DNA from 3 places in the Bifidobacterium sp. M3-N-101 genome. Region 2 is predicted to be linked to each of the others. Evidence: riboswitches for the same ligand, from Rfam matches in the RefSeq annotation. Region 2 holds a riboswitch; each other region holds the start of a gene.
What was found. Region 2 has a riboswitch for thiamine pyrophosphate ahead of thiS (sulfur carrier protein ThiS). Riboswitches for the same ligand answer to the same signal wherever they lie in the genome.

Region 1 (5,201 bases), on a different contig from region 2:
TCGACTGGCAGATTCCTTTCCCGATGCCGTCTGAGCGCGACCGTTTGGGTATTTTGCAGGTGCAGGCCCGTTCGCTGTCAATCGAGGGCGAACTGCCGTTGGCGGATATCGCACAGCGGACCGAAGGCTGGAGCGGCGCCGAAGTGTGCGCCATCTGGACCGAGGCCGCTCTGGTGGCCGCCAAGGACCGCCGCGGCGCGATCCGGGCTGCCGACCTCGTCACCGCCTTCGAGCGAGTCGAGCGTCGTCCCGAATTAAGGCACCACCGGGCATAATAATTGGCTCCCCTCAGAGAGGGGAGCCAGAGAGGTTTACTCCTGGGCGGTGGAGTAGAGCTTGCCGCCTTGGGCGGTGTACTTTTCGCTCATCGCATCCATGCCGGCGAGGATTTCTTCGGGGCTCAGCACGTTGGCGGACACCACGCCGTTATCGACATTGGCCTTGGCCTTAGCCAGTGCCTCGGAGTCGATGCCTGCAGCAGCCTCCTTCACGATCTGCTGCTGAGCGGCCTCGCCACCGAATGCCTTGCGGATGTTCTGGGAGATGGCCATCGAGCAGAACTTCGGGCCGCACATCGAGCAGAAGTGCGCCATCTTGGCCGGCTCGGCGGGCAGGGTGTCATCGTGGAAGGCGATGGCGGTGTCCGGATCGTAGGACAGATTGAACTGGTCGAGCCAACGGAACTCGAAGCGAGCCTTGGAAATCGCATTGTCACGATCCATCGCGTGCGGGTGGTGCTTGGCGATGTCTGCGGCGTGGCAGGCGATCTTGTAGGCGATCACGCCCTGCTTCACATCATCCTTGTTCGGCAGGCCGAGGTGTTCCTTCGGGGTCACGTAGCACAGCATAGCGGTGCCGTAACGACCGATCTCGGTGGCGCCGATGGCGGAGGTGATGTGGTCGTAACCCGGAGCGGTATCGGTGGTCAGCGGTCCGAGGGTGTAGAACGGGGCGTTGTGGCACACGGCCTTCTCCAGCTCGATGTTCATACGCACGGTGTCGAACGGCACGTGGCCCGGGCCCTCGATCATCACCTGCACGTCCTTGGCCCAGGCGCGCTCGGTCAGCTCGCCCAGAGTCATGAGCTCGGAAAGCTGCGCGGCGTCGTTCGCGTCGGCCAGGGAGCCGGGGCGCAGGCCATCGCCCAGAGAGAACGCCACGTCGTACTTGGCGAAGATGTCGCACAGCTCGTCGAAGTGCGTGTACAGGAAGCTCTCCTGGTGGTGGCGCAGGCACCAGTCGGCCATGATGGAGCCACCGCGGGAGACGATGCCGGTCACGCGGTTGGCGGTCAGCGGCACGTAACGCAGCAGCACACCGGCGTGGATGGTCATGTAATCCACACCCTGCTCGCACTGTTCGATCACGGTGTCGCGGAACAGCTCCCAGCTCAGCTTGGAGGCATCATCCTCGACCTTTTCGAGGGCCTGGTACATCGGCACGGTGCCGATCGGCACGGGGGAGTTGCGCAGAATCCACTCACGGGTGGTGTGGATGTCGTTACCGGTGGACAGGTCCATCACGGTATCGGCGCCCCACTTGGTGGCCCACGTCAGCTTCTCCACTTCCTCGTCGATGGAGGAGGTGACGGCCGAGTTGCCCATGTTGGCGTTGAGCTTGGTCAGGAAGGCGGATCCGATAATCATCGGCTCGGCCTCGGGGTGGTTGATGTTGCAGGGCATCACCGCGCGGCCGGCGGCCAGCTCGGAGCGCACGAGCTCCACATCGCAGTTCTCGCGGGTGGCCACGTACTGCATCTCCGGGGTGATGATGCCGTGGCGGGCGTACCACATCTGGGTGATCGGGTGGTCCTTGGCGCGCATCGGCTCATGCTTGCGTCCACGCCATTCCTTGGTGGCGCGGCCGCGCTTGATGGCGCGCTTACCATCATCCTCAAGGTTGCGGCGGCGGCCCTCGTAGTCTTCGATGTCGCCGCGGTCGCGGATCCAGTCGAGACGCAGGGGCTTAAGGCCTTCCTTCGGATCGCACTTGGGCCCTTCGGTGCTGTAATCGTGGAACGGTGGGTTCGGGCCCACACCGGGGGTGTCGGACAGCTTGATTTCGGTGTACGGCACTTCCAGATCGTAGGAGCCGTACTGGTAGGTGAATGGCACGGTCTTGGTCTTACGGATGTGCGCCTTGTCGCGCTGCTCGGAGCCGCGTGCGGCGATGTCCACGCGCTGCTGCTTGGCGAGCTTCTGCGCGTCCTTGGCCTGCTTGGCGTTGGTGAACTTCTTTTCGGTGGCTTCGCTGCCGGCTGCGGCGGTGCCTTCCTGGGCGGCCTGGGGGTCGGCGGCGGGGGCGTGGGCCACAATGCGCGGAGCGTAGCAGTGCTTCTTGTCGCCGCGGACGGCTTTCCAGCCTTCGACCATGGCGCGCGTGGCTTCTTCCGGGTTCTCGGCGCCGGCGATGGCGGAGACCGCGAACCAGCCGGCGGCCTTGGTGCCGGCGAGCATGGCCATGTCGGCTGCGGTCACGCCACCGCCCACGACCACCGGGAATTCGCTGGCGACGCAGATGGTGTTGATCTGGGCGGCGTCCAGCGTCTTTCCGGAGCCGTCGTTGCCGCCTACGGAAGCCTCGGGCTTGGTGGTGGAGACGTGCAGCGGGCCGGCGCCGATGTAGTCGATGCAGCCGTCGGGCAGCTCGTTGATGAGCTGGACGAGGCTTTCGGTTTCGGCGGACAAGCCCACGATGGCCTCGTCGCCGAGCAGGGCGCGGGCTTCGCGCGGCTCCATGTCGGTCTGGCCGATGTGCACGCCGTCCACTTTGATGCCCTTGCGGCGGGCCTGCCACACCACGTCGGCACGGTCGTCGATCACAAAGGCCACGGAATCGGACTTTTCATTGTCCTCGATGATCTGCGCGATGTCGCGGGCCATGTCGGTCAGCTCAGAGGCATCGGCCTCCTTGGCGCGCAGTTGGATGAAGGTTGCGCCGCCGTGCAGAGCCTGATCCACCACGTCGGTCAGCGGACGGCCTTTGCAGTCCTCCGGCCCCACCACGAAGTACGCGGACAGGTCGAAGCTGTCTCGCATGGAGGCGTATGGGTATTCATTACTCATTATTATTCCTACCTTTGTTGTTTCTTGTGGAAGTCTTATTGGGAAAAACTGTTATGAGCTCCCTCATCAGAGGGAACGGAAACTACTGCACCAAAATCTCGGATTCCGCCACCTGTTCGGCGGTCACATTCCACAGCGCGTCAAGGAACGCAACCTGGAACGAGCCCGGCCCGTGCGAAGTCGTATCGGCTATCTCTCCCGCGCGGTTGTACAGCAGAGACGCGGACAGAGCGGCGGTCAACGGATCGGAAACCGCCAGATATGTGGCAGCCACGCCGCCCAGCGAGCAGCCTGCACCGATGATCTTGGTCATCATCGCGCTGCCGCCCGGCAGTCGGTACACGGTTTCACCGTCGGTCACCAGATCGGCGATGCCGGACACAGCCACTGCACAGCGGGTGGAAGCGTCATGGGAGGAATGCTTGGCGTGCTGTTCGGTCAGATACTGTGCCAGCGTCACCGCCGCACCGGTCGCGGACTCCACGTCGTCGATGGATTCCACTCCGGCGGGGCGGTGCTCGGAAGCGTCCCCCACGGTTTCGGTGTCGAGCCCCCACATGTTCGCCAGCGCGATTACCTCGGAGGCGTTCGCGCGAATCATAGTCGGGGGAGCGGCCTTGAAGGCCTGAAGAATGGCGGTGCGGGTGCGGCCGATGCCGGCGGCCACCGGGTCGAGCACCCACGGCTTGTCCAAGTAGTTGAGTCGTTGGGCGATTTCGGGCAGCGCGTCCTTATAGAACGGCAGCAGCGTGCCCACGTTGATGTAGTTCGCGCCCGCGATTTTCGCGGTTTCGATTACGTCGTCCGGCAGAAAGCTCATGGCCGCAGTGCCGCCGGCTGCCAGTTGCGCGTTGGCAACCAGATTTATGGTCACGAAATTGGTGAACGACTGGGCCAATGGAGTCGTCTCGCGCACGCGGCGAACGGCATCGGCGATATTGTCACGGACGGGTGAATCGGCTGGAACCGGAGTCCCGGCGGTACAACCGCTGGACACACCGGTAAACGATGATGCACTATTGCTCATTTACTGCTCCCTACGATGGTCTTAACCAACAGGTTCTAAGGGTCAGGCTCAGGCCTTTCTCAACTCGCGAACCACATGCGAGTTCCCCTGCATTACAGTGCCGACGCTATGCGCCAACATGGACATTATCGTGACGGATTTGTTCGATACGTGTCGTCAGGTCTGGCGCGTCGTGGCGATGCGTGGTAATGGACGCGTTCGGCGCGATGAACGAGTTTGACACGCCAACTTGTTTTCCATAATGGAAAGTAGTACTGTTTTTCATGTTGGAAAGAAGTTCTGCTGTGACGATATTGAATCGAGATGATCACACATGGATGACGAACGGTCGTTCCTGCCGGATTCATCGGCGGAGCAGGCCCTGCGCCTGATTGACGGCGACCGCGCACGGCTGGTCGCGCGCGTGCGGTTCCCGCACTGGTGTTACCTGTCGCTGATGGGCAACGCGATGTTTCTGGACCTGCTGGCGTGGTCGGAGTTCAGCGTACCGCCATCGGTGTTCGGCAGATCGAAGACGGTATGGGCGTGTTCGTTCTTCGCCGCGTTTGCGATCGCGCTGGCTTGGCTGTTCTGCAATGCGTTGCGGGTCCGTCGCGAATGCGGATTGATGGTCAGAGACCGGCATCGTCTGCGTCGCATGACCGGCCGAGCGTGGATGTGCCTGACGGGTGCCACAGCGGTGTGCTGGGGCGGCTGCGCACTGATGATGGCCGCCGGCCTGCAGGGCGTACCGCTGCTGTGGATGCTGCCGGTCGTCGCCGCTTCGGCCGGTGGATTCGCCTATCTGATGCGTCTATTCGAGGACGAGTTGTTGCGAGACATGATCGGAAGGAATCTGCAATGAGTGAGCGGACGATTGAATGGGCGGACGGTGGGAATGACGGAACAAGAGGTGTGGCACCGCATTTCGACGAAGTGATCCACGCGCCGATTCGGCTGCGCATCTGTGGATTGTTGTCCGCCTCCGACTCGGTGCGGTTCGACGTGCTGCGCGACACGCTCGGCATCAGCGACGCGACATGCTCCAAGCATCTGAAAACCCTGGCGGACGCCGGATACGTGGCGATTGCGAAGAAACCGGGGGTGGCGCGGCGGTATCCGATCACTTG
Region 2 (5,201 bases):
CCCCGTGGTCGGACTGGACGGCACGGCTTGTCCCTCGGTCACCTTGCCAAGGCCAGACAGATACGCGGAACGACCCGCATCGATGGCGTGCTTGAACGCCTCAGCCATCAACGGAATATTGCCAGCGGAGGCCACAGCCGTGTACGCCATCACCGCATCCGCACCCATTTCCATGGCATCGCAAGCCTGGCTCGGGCGTCCGATGCCGGCGTCGATGATGACCGGCACGTGCGCGTTGGCGATGATGATTTCGATAAAATCACGCATACGCAAACCCATGTTGGAACCAATCAGCGAGCCGAGCGGCATGACGGCGGCCGCACCAGCTTCTTCCAGCTGACGGGCTGCGATCGGGTCCGGGAACATGTAGGGCATGACCACGAAGCCTTCCTTGGCCAGCATTTCAGTGGCACGAATGGTTTCGGCGTTGTCCGGCAGAAGGTACTTGGTTTCATGCTCGATTTCGACCTTGACGAAATCAGTGTGGCATACTTCGCGGGCCAGTCGCGCAATACGCACGGCCTCCTCGGCATTGCGCGCGCCAGAAGTATTCGGCAGCAGCGTAATGCCCTCAGGAATGTAATCAAGCACGCTGTTCTCGGTGGTCTGCGCGCGACGCAATGCCATGGTGACAATCTGCGTACCGGCGTGCTCGACCGTGGCCTCGATGAGGTTCAGGTCATAGCGGCCGGAACCCAAGATGAATCGCGATTGGAATTCGTGGCCTCCCAGATTCAGCGGCTTGTCTTCCACCGGCAGAATCGGCGCAGCGGTACCGACCGGATTGGTGACGGCGGGCTGCGGCGGCAGCGGCGTCGCCTCAACGGATGCTTCAGTAACCGGATTGATATTGCTCATAGCTCTTCCTTTCAGCCACCCTGAACAAACTGTACGATTTCCATAACGCACTGGTCGTCAAGCATGGCATCGGCACGCTTGTCGCGCGGAATAATCTCACCATTAAGTTCGATGGCCACACGTTCGGCGCGGAATCCGTGTGCTTCGAGATAGTCGGCAACGCTGACCGGCGTATCGAGCTTGACTTGCTCTCCGTTGACCTGCATAACAACCTTTCCGAATAGTAAAAAAGGGTGCACGAAACGAACCGTACCTTAAGTGGTGCGCCCATTCATGAACCCAATCATGCGACCGTGTGGCCGCCGCGATGCATTGGCTACACCACGACCCGTCATACGGCTAAATTATGCAAACGGAATGAAAGACTGTTGCAGGAAACCTAACAAATCAAGAACAACGATTCCTTACGGCGGCATGACCCGCGTCAAGTTCCCCGGTCGAAGTCTGGCAACTTCCTCTCAGCCTTACGGCTCCCGTTCGTTACGATTATTCAGTGTAGGCCGTTGCGATGACAACGCAAGACCTAGCTCCCGCTGGCGGGAGCTGGCTCGCGGAGCGAGACTGAGGGTGGTCATGTGGACGAAGACCTTCGCAACCACCCCCAGTCGGCTTCGCCGACAGCCCTCGCCAACGGGAGCGCACAGTTTAAAACGTGCCGGGGGCCTTATACGCGGAACCGTCAGAAGTGGAGGCCGGGAACAACTTGAGCTCTTCGACGCTGGCCTTGGCGTCGGCAATCTGCTCGCGCACACGACCATAGGCGGTGCCGCCCTTGCCGTTGCGAGAGTCGACCGAACCGTGGCTGGAGAGCACTTCACGCACGCCCGGAGCCTTGCCGGCCGGCAGGAATGCGGCGAAGGTCTCGATGAAGTCCTCGTCGGTCAGATCCCAGAGTTCCTGGCCACGGCCTTCGGCGAGCTTGACGCAGGCACCAGAGAGCTCGTGAGCATGGCGGAATGGCACGCCGTTCTTGACAAGCCATTCGGCGATGTCAGTAGCCAGAGCAAAGCCGGTCGGCGCTTCCTCTTCCAGGCGGTCGCCGTCGAAGTGCATGGTCTTGACCATGCCGGTGAAAGCAGGCAGCAGCACTTCGAGCGTATCGACCTGGTCGAACACGGCCTCCTTGTCTTCCTGCAGATCGCGAGCGTAGGCGGTGGGCAGACCCTTCAGAGTGGCCAGCAGACCGGTCAGATCGCCAATGAGACGGCCGGACTTGCCACGGGCGAGCTCGGCGATATCCGGGTTCTTCTTCTGCGGCATGATGGAGGATCCGGTGGAATAGCCGTCATCGAGCTTGACGAAGGCGAACTCCTGAGTGTTCCAGATGATGATCTCCTCGGACAGACGGGAGATGTCCACGCCGGTCATGGCGGCCACGAACGCGAATTCGGCCACGAGATCGCGTGCGGCGGTGCCATCGATGGAGTTGTCGGTCACGCGGGAGAAGCCGAGCTCACGCGCCACGGCCTCCGGGTCGAGGCCGAGCGTGTTGCCGGCCAGTGCGCCGGAGCCGTACGGGGAGGCGTTGATGCGCTTGTCCCAGTCGATCAGTCGCTGCACGTCGCGGATCAGCGGCCAAGCGTGGGCCATGAGCTGGTGCGCGAGCAGCACCGGCTGGGCATGCTGCATATGGGTGCGACCCGGCATCACGGTGCGGCCGGCCTTTTCGCTCTGCTCGATCAGTGCGTTGACCAGGTCAAGCAGCAATCCGGCGATTACGCGGGAGTGACGGCGCAGCCACATGCGAATCAGGCAGGCGATCTGGTCGTTGCGAGAGCGGCCGGCACGCAGCTTGCCGCCGAGTTCGTCGCCAGCGATGTCGATGAGTCCGCGTTCAAGCGCAGTGGCCTCGTCCTCATCGTCTTCGATAGGAGCGAAGGAGCCGTCATCGACGTGACGCTGGAGCGTATCGAGTGCGTCTTCCATGCGCTGCAGTTCGTCGGCGGTCAGGAGTCCCGCACGGCCGAGAGCACGGGCGTGGGCGCGGGAACCAGCGATGTCGTCGTCAGCCAAACGCCAATCGAACTGCGTGGACTTGGACAGTCGGGCCAACTCCGGAGACGGACCGGATGTAAAACGACCACCCCACAAGGCCAAATGTTCGTTGTTCTCAGTCATGAAAGCTCCTTGAAAAGTGAAAATAGCTGTGTTTAAGCGTAGCAATGTGTTCAAACATACAGTTGCCCCCGCTGGCGAGGGCTGTCACATGGAGTGTGACTGAGGACAGTCCTTTCAAAGACCACTCCCAGTCAGCTATGCCGACAGCCTCGCAGCGGGGGCGACTGAGTAAGAATCACTCGACGGTGTTCTTCGGGACCTCGATGCCGTTGCCGAACTTGACATCGCGGGCGGCAGCCACGCGGGACGGCAGGCCGTAGATGTCGATGAAGCCGTTGGAGGACTTCTGATCGAAGGTATCGCCGGAATCGTAGGTGGCGAGCTTGTAGTCGTACAGCGAGGAGTCGGAACGACGGCCGGTCACCACAGCGCGACCGCCATGCAGAACCATGCGAATCTCACCGGACACGTACTTCTGGGTGTCCTCGATGAAAGCGTTGAGCGACTGGGTAGCCGGGGAGAACCACTGCGCATCGTAAACCAGCTCGCCCCAGCGCTTGTCGATGTCGCGCTTGATGCGGTGCTGTTCGCGCTCGAGGCAGCAGTTTTCGAGTTCCTGATGAGCGGTGATCAGGGCCACGGCGCCCGGAGCCTCGTACAGCTCGCGGGACTTGATGCCGACCAGGCGATCCTCGATGAGGTCGATACGGCCGATGCCCTGGGCGCCAGCACGTCGGTTCATCTCTTCGATGGCCTGCAGCGGAGTGACGTCGCGGCCGTCGATCTTGACCGGGATACCTTCCTTGAACTCGATGACAACCTCATCTTCGACCGGCGGGAAGGCCGGGTCGTCGGTGTAGGAGTAGCAGTCCTTGGTCGGACCGTTCCACGGATCCTCGAGGAAGCCGGTCTCGATGGCGCGGCCCCACACGTTCTGATCGATGGAGTACGGGGACTTCTCGGTCTGGGTGATCGGCAACTTGTGCTCCTTGGCGAACGCAATCTCGACGTCACGGGTCAGGGAGAGATCACGAATCGGGCTGATGGCCTTGAGCGTCGGGTCGATGGAGGCGATGGAGACCTCGAAACGAACCTGATCGTTACCCTTGCCGGTGCAACCGTGGGAGATGGTGTCGGCGCCGAACTGGTGGGCGGCGCGCACGAGGTGCTTGGAGATCAGCGGGCGGGAGATGGCGGAGACCAGCGGGTAGACGCCTTCGTACATGGCGTTGGCCTTGAGGGCCTTCATGCAGTATTCGTTGGCGAATTCGTCACGGGCGTCGACCACGTAGGATTCGATGGCGCCGCAGGCGAGGGCGCGCTCCTTGATGGTCTCAAGGCTTTCACCGCCCTGACCTACATCGAGGGACACGGCCACGACGTCCTTGCCGGTGCGCTCCTTCAGGTACGAGATGGCGACGGAGGTATCAAGACCACCGGAGTAGGCCAGAACAAGGCGATTGTTATCTGCCATGAGTTCCCTTTCATTCAAGGTCCAAAAAAACAAACTGATGTAAGTATATACAGAGGATTGTATATTTATGCACGGCGTGTTGGGGAGGATTGGGCAACTCTCCTCAGTCGCCTACGGTGACAGCTCCCCTCACCTTGGGGGGGGGCAAGAAAAAACACTATTTGGAGGCGAGGCCGAGCAGCCAGTCAGAGCGGGAGACGGCGGTGCCGTCGTCAGCGCAGATCACCATGACGGTATCGTCTCCAGCGATGGTGCCAAGCACGCCGTCGATGGGCTGACGGTCAATCACGGAAGCCACATATTGTGCGGCTCCGGACGGGGTATGCACCACAACGAGGTTGCGGGCAGCGGCCACCGAAGTGACCAGACCATTGAGCACACGAGCCATCTGAGCCTCGGTGCGCTCCCCCACGTCCTCAACATCGGCAACCGCCGAACCACGTCCAACCGTATAGGCCACCGTACCGTCCTTCAGCCGGGTTTTCACCGCATGCATCTCATCCAGGTCGCGGCTCAACGTGGCCTGCGTAACCGCGATGCCTTCGTCCAATAGGATTTTCGACAGCTGCGATTGTGACGTGATGACATGCGTGGCCAGCGCCTGTTCAATGGCACTGAGTCGCGCGGCCCTGGTGGCAGGGCGCTGCAGGGACGGCAGGGCTTCACTCATGCGAGCAGGCTTTCGTCGCCACGGGCCTTGCCGGTCAGCCAGGTGAGCAACGCCTTCTGCGCGTGCAGACGGTTCTCCGCTTCATCCCACACCACGGACTGCGGGCCATCAATCACCTCGGCAGTGACTTCCTTACCGCGA
Region 3 (5,201 bases), on a different contig from region 2:
ACGCTGCCGCACAAAGGCGTCCAGCGCGGCCGCATCGATGCCCTCATACGAGTCGATGGAGGCAAACTGGCCAAGGCCGGAAGTGTCGGTGCGAATCCAGCCAGTCTGCGCAATCAGTGTGGCCCCCGAGGCGGCGCCGGAGCGCAGGCCGGATGAGGAATCTTCCATTACCACGCACTTGACCATGTCTTCAGGCGCGATGCCGAGTCTCTCAGCCGCGGCCAGATATGGGGCAGGGCTCGGCTTGTGCTCGTACGGATCATCGCCGCAGACGTAGCCGGCAAGCAATCCATCAGCCTGCTTCATGATGTTCTCGGCCATGCGGCGAGGCGAAGTAGTGACCAGCATGGATGGGATGTCGGCTTCCTTGAGCGAACGCAGCACGTCTTGCACACCAGGAATCCACGGCAGACGTTCGACCTCCGCCTTGAATACATAATCCTTGAGCTGCTTGTCGATTTCGGGAACGCTCAATGTGCAGCCATGCGCAATCATGACCTCCGCCACGTGCGGCACCGGAGTGCCGGAGCACTCCCAACCGAGGTCCTCGTTCCACTCGCCGCCATTGTTGTGCGCAATCTCAATCTCACCGTCATGCCAGAGCGGCTCAGAATCGATGAGAGTACCGTCCAAATCCCAGAACACGGCTTTGAGCAGCATGGTTACCTCCGTTCGCATGACCACACGCCAATCGGCGCTTTTACTCTTGCTGCATTCCATTGCACCAACCGGATGCGACAACCATAGCGCGTCAGCACACCGCTCCTGCACTTCAGCGCATGGTCAAACCACCATCGACGTGCAGACATTGCCCGGTAATGAAGCCGGCCATGTCGGACGCCAACAACGCGACCCCTCCGGCGATGTCATCGGGACGGGCAAGGCGGCCAAGAGGCGTCATGGCAATGATTCGTTCACGAACATCCTCGGTGGCGGCTGCGCTGGATGCGGTTCCGGTCGTCAAACCTGCGGCAATGGCATTAACGGTAATGCCGAAGCCGCCCAGCTCCTGGGCCAGAGAGCGGGTCATGCCGACCAAGCCGCCTTTGGCAGTGATATACGAATGGTAGGGCACGATGGGCGAATCGACCAGATTGCTGGAGATGTTGATGATACGCCCGGAGGTCTGGGCTCGCATCAGCGGCACCACATGTGAGCACATCAGATATGCACCATGCAGGCATCCCTCGATCTGTGCGCCAAACTCATCCCAATCGCCTCCAGCAAAAGTGGAACGGCGACGCGGATCAAAGGAGAAGCGTCCGAAAGCATTATTCACTAAGATGTCCACGCCGCCGAATGAGTCGACAGCGGTACCCACCAGCTTGGAAGATTGCGATTCATCGCAAACATCCGCCTGTACAGCTATAGCCAAGCCTCCCAGTGAGTGGATGTCTTCAACAGTGCGCTGCGCGCTGGCGGCGTCATGTACGTAATTGATAACGACAGCGGCTCCGTGCGATGCCAGGCATTTCGCCACGGCCGCTCCTATGCCCTTGCCGGAACCGGTGATGATCGCTGTTCTGCCATCCAGATTCACCATTGGACGCCGTGCCATATCGCTTTGCTCTGTCATTACCCTTGCCTTTCGCCCTGCTACCAGCCCCTGCTGCCCGCAACGGCACAGGCCTATTCCATATCCATATCGAACGAATCGCTGTACACATCGCTGCCGCGTTCGACATCCACCGCGCGCAACAGATCGATGAGGTTGAAGCCCCCATCATGATGCCAGCCGGATTTCGCCCGATCCATCTCACCGAGCGGACAGATGCGATTCACACCGACCGCGGCCAATATATCTGCAAGACCAAACAGTCTGGTTGAATCCACAGCGACACCGCAGCTCTGCAGCCAGCCACGGCAGGAAGTCAGTCTTCTGGCGGCGTCCAACAAATCTGGCACCGCCACCACGTTGACGGTGCGGTTCAACGGCGACATCAGCGAAGCAACATCCTCGTCGGCACCGCTACCGTCAAGTTCTCGATACAGCACCGACCATGCCGTGCTATGGCCACTGGCGAACACCGCGGCCTTCCCGCCCATCAAGGCTCTCATCTCAGCGTCGGTGCGCGCCCGCTGAATGGCCACGTTCTCGGCGTCACTCAATACGGAGCGCGGATATTTGCGCTGCTGATTCTCAAGCTCGCCACCGAGCAGCTGAGCCACTTCACGAGGGGTGAGGGCTCCATCAGTCTCCACGAACACGGTCTGCGGAGCCAGGCAGCTTTGCTGGTCATATGTGGCGATGTCAACAGCCACACGATGCACGGTATCGGCATAGGTATCAGGGCGCAAAGCCTCTCGGCCAATGAACGCCAACCCGACTTTTGCTCCGTAACCTAGGCAGGGCTTGGATCCGGCGACTTTGCCCGCAATCAATTTGGTAGTCTGCGAAGAACCGTAATCATGTTCGACGACAGGGCGATAGGTAAGCCAATCGCTCCTGCCACGAATACCGGATCAAGCCAAACATTGGAAACGAACACGTGCTGAAAACCCAGCAGTACGTTCTGGGCGGTCAGCTCCTTGCGTATTGACATACGCTTCCTCTCTCTCAACGCGCATATGGGATGCCGAGCCGAACAGAGGAGTTCAACCGTCGCATTCCCTACGCGAGTGTTAGCTCACAGGTTCGAAGGGTTCGGCACATACCGTCTCAGCCTAAAGCACCCCTTACGAATCGGTTTTCGCACGTCACCGTAACAAACCTTGACATCTCCGTCAAGAAAATTCGTGCTTTTTTCGGCAGCTGCCCGATGCGAGATAACAAACAGTTTTACGAATGGAGAAGGAATCGAAGCAATGCGGCCAGACTCACCAACCCCACAGGACCATGGACTTGAAGTCGGCGGGAGTGGAGTTGGAGTCGCCGGTGGCGCCGGCAGCGGTATCGGCGGCAGTATCGCGGCCGGGCAGTTCGCGGGTTTCGCGGCGGATGGCGTTGCGCCAGAGGCGGGCGCGGTTGGAGCGTTGTACCTCCACAATATTGCCGTCACGGCCTGCGGCGAAAACGCTCTCCTGGTCGCCGGTTTGCATGCGTTTGACTTCGCGGCGCAGTTGGCGATTCTCTTCTTCGAGGACCAAAATGCGTGCGATGCCGGAAAGATTGATGCCTTCGTCCTGGCTCAGGCGCTGAGCGCGAGTCAGGCGGGCAATGTCACGCAGGCAATAGCGGCGAGCGCCACCATCCGTGCGCTGCGGACGAACCAAACCGAGGCGGTCGTACTGACGGAGGGTCTGGGGGTGAATGTTGGCCAACTCGGCGGTCTGGCCGACGGTGAAGATGGGCAATTCGATGTCGAAGCCGACGTCATCGGCTCCGTCGAGATCGGCCCTGCCCATCACGAGCGCGGTTGCGCACATCGCGTACAACTGCTTCATCTGGTTGGCTAACCGCACCATTGTTCACCTCCTGTGATTTTGAGAGCCTTCGGTTCGATTCCCGGCTCCCCTCAGAGAGGGGAGCCAAGACCACCCTCAGTCAGCCTTTGGCTGACAGCTCCCACCAGCGGGAGCCAAGATTGCGTTCATTCAGCTTCTGCCAGCGGGAGCCCCTGTTAGTTGAGATAGTCGCCGGCTTTTTCGTCGAATTCTTTGGCGGCGTGCTTGACCGCCAGACCCGGCTTGGCAGGGACCATGATCTGCACACGGCCGATCAGGTCGCCCGGCTGGTTGCCACGCTTGACACCCAGCCCGGCCAACTTGACCTCGGCACCGGAGCTGGAGCCCGCGGGCACCTTGAAGGTAACCAGGTTCCCATCGATATCCTTGGCGTCGACCTTGCCGCCGGCCACGGCCTGGCCTACGGTGACGGGCAGGTTCATGACGATGTCACGACCGCGCATCGAGAACGTGGAATCCGGATTGACGGTGACGTGCAGGTACAAATCGCCGGCCTTGCCGCCGTTGATGCCCGGCTTGCCCTTGCCGGCCAGCTTGATCTTCTGACCGTCCTTGACGCCGGCGGGCACATGAGCCTTGAACTTCTTGCCATCCACGGACAGGGACACGGTCGCACCCTTGACCGCCTGACGAAGGGTCAAGCTGATCTTGGAGTTGCGGTCCTCGCCGTTTTCGGGGCGCGGGGCTTCCTCATAGCCGTAGCCACCGGCGTTACCGTATGCCTGCTGGCCGTAGCCGCCAGCACCCTGCCCCGCGGCCCCACCGAACATCGAGAAGATGTCGTTGAGATTGGGGTTGCCGCCGCCCGAAGTGGAGAAGCGGATACGCGAACCGTTGCCACCGGCACCCTGGCCAAACATGGAGCCGAAGATGTCGGAGAAGCCGGAAGCGTCGAAGCCGCCGGCACCGGAACCACCGGCAAAGCGGGCGCCGCCCATGCCGAACTGGCGAATCGCGTCGTACTTTTGGCGATCTTCCTTCTTGCTCAGCACGTCGTAGGCTTCGGAGATGTCCTTGAACTTCTCCTCGGCTTCCTTGGTCTTGTTGACGTCAGGGTGGTACTTGCGGGCGAGCTTGCGGTACGCCTTTTTGATGTCGTCGTCCGAAGCGTCCTTGGAGACACCAAGGACTTTGTAGAAGTCTTTACTGAGCCATTCGTTTTCAGCCATTCATGTCTCCTTTCTTGAAAAGTCTTTATGGTTGGCTCCCGCTGGCGGGAGCTGTCGAGCGAAGCGCGACTGAGGGTGGTTTATATTCAGTGTTTGACCACCCTCAGTCAGCCTTCGGCTGCCAGCTCCCACCAGCGGGAGCCAAGGTAATGTCAGCTCGTTAGCGAGCTGGCCGTTATCAGTTTTGCGGGGAGGCTACTACTACTCGGGCGGCGCGGATTACGCGGTCGCCGATACGGTAGCCGGCTTCCACCACGGTGTCGACGGTTTCCTTGTCGGCATCGGCATCCGGCTTGTGCAGGATTGCCTCATGCTTGGTGGGGTCGAAGTCCTCGCCCTTTTCGCCGAACTTCTCGACGCCGAACTTCTCGAAAGCCTTGTCGATCTTGGCAGCCACCGCCTTGAACGAATCGTCCATCTCGCTGTTCTCGCGAATGCGGTCGATGTCGTCAAGGGCCGGCAGCAGCGCGGTCAGCACGTCGATAATGCCGTGCTGGCGGAAGCGCTCCTGCTCCTTCTGCGCACGATTGCGGTAGTTGATGAACTCCGCGCGTTCGCGCTGCAGGGCTTCGAGGTAGTCGGCGGCTTCCTTCTTGGCCTTGCCGAGAGGGGTGAGGGTGTCTTCGG

Region 1: linked by a shared signal. The riboswitch ahead of thiM (hydroxyethylthiazole kinase) and the one ahead of thiS (sulfur carrier protein ThiS) in region 2 are both predicted to bind thiamine pyrophosphate.
Region 3: linked by a shared signal. The riboswitch ahead of NBH12_RS02635 (xanthine permease) and the one ahead of thiS (sulfur carrier protein ThiS) in region 2 are both predicted to bind thiamine pyrophosphate.

Annotation. Positions count from the first base shown of each region.
Region 1 is NZ_JAMOKQ010000011.1:76,855-82,055, forward strand. Features, by position in the region: gene NBH12_RS09595 (ATP-binding protein) at 1-275, shown strand, start outside; gene thiC (phosphomethylpyrimidine synthase ThiC) at 312-3,065, opposite strand; gene thiM (hydroxyethylthiazole kinase) at 3,148-4,092, opposite strand; TPP riboswitch at 4,083-4,191, opposite strand; gene NBH12_RS09610 (hypothetical protein) at 4,406-4,936, shown strand; gene NBH12_RS09615 (transcriptional regulator) at 4,933-5,201, shown strand, end outside.
Region 2 is NZ_JAMOKQ010000004.1:122,866-128,066, reverse strand. Features, by position in the region: gene NBH12_RS04180 (thiazole synthase) at 1-858, opposite strand, end outside; gene thiS (sulfur carrier protein ThiS) at 870-1,064, opposite strand; TPP riboswitch at 1,242-1,345, opposite strand; gene argH (argininosuccinate lyase) at 1,504-2,976, opposite strand; gene NBH12_RS04165 (argininosuccinate synthase) at 3,152-4,390, opposite strand; gene argR (arginine repressor) at 4,548-5,060, opposite strand; gene argF (ornithine carbamoyltransferase) at 5,057-5,201, opposite strand, start outside.
Region 3 is NZ_JAMOKQ010000002.1:250,162-255,362, forward strand. Features, by position in the region: gene NBH12_RS02620 (HAD family hydrolase) at 1-660, opposite strand, end outside; gene NBH12_RS02625 (SDR family oxidoreductase) at 773-1,543, opposite strand; partial or broken gene NBH12_RS02630 (acyl-CoA reductase) at 1,630-2,406, opposite strand; partial or broken gene NBH12_RS02635 (xanthine permease) at 2,397-2,543, opposite strand; TPP riboswitch at 2,591-2,687, opposite strand; gene NBH12_RS02640 (heat shock protein transcriptional repressor HspR) at 2,818-3,405, opposite strand; gene NBH12_RS02645 (DnaJ C-terminal domain-containing protein) at 3,561-4,574, opposite strand; gene grpE (nucleotide exchange factor GrpE) at 4,753-5,201, opposite strand, start outside.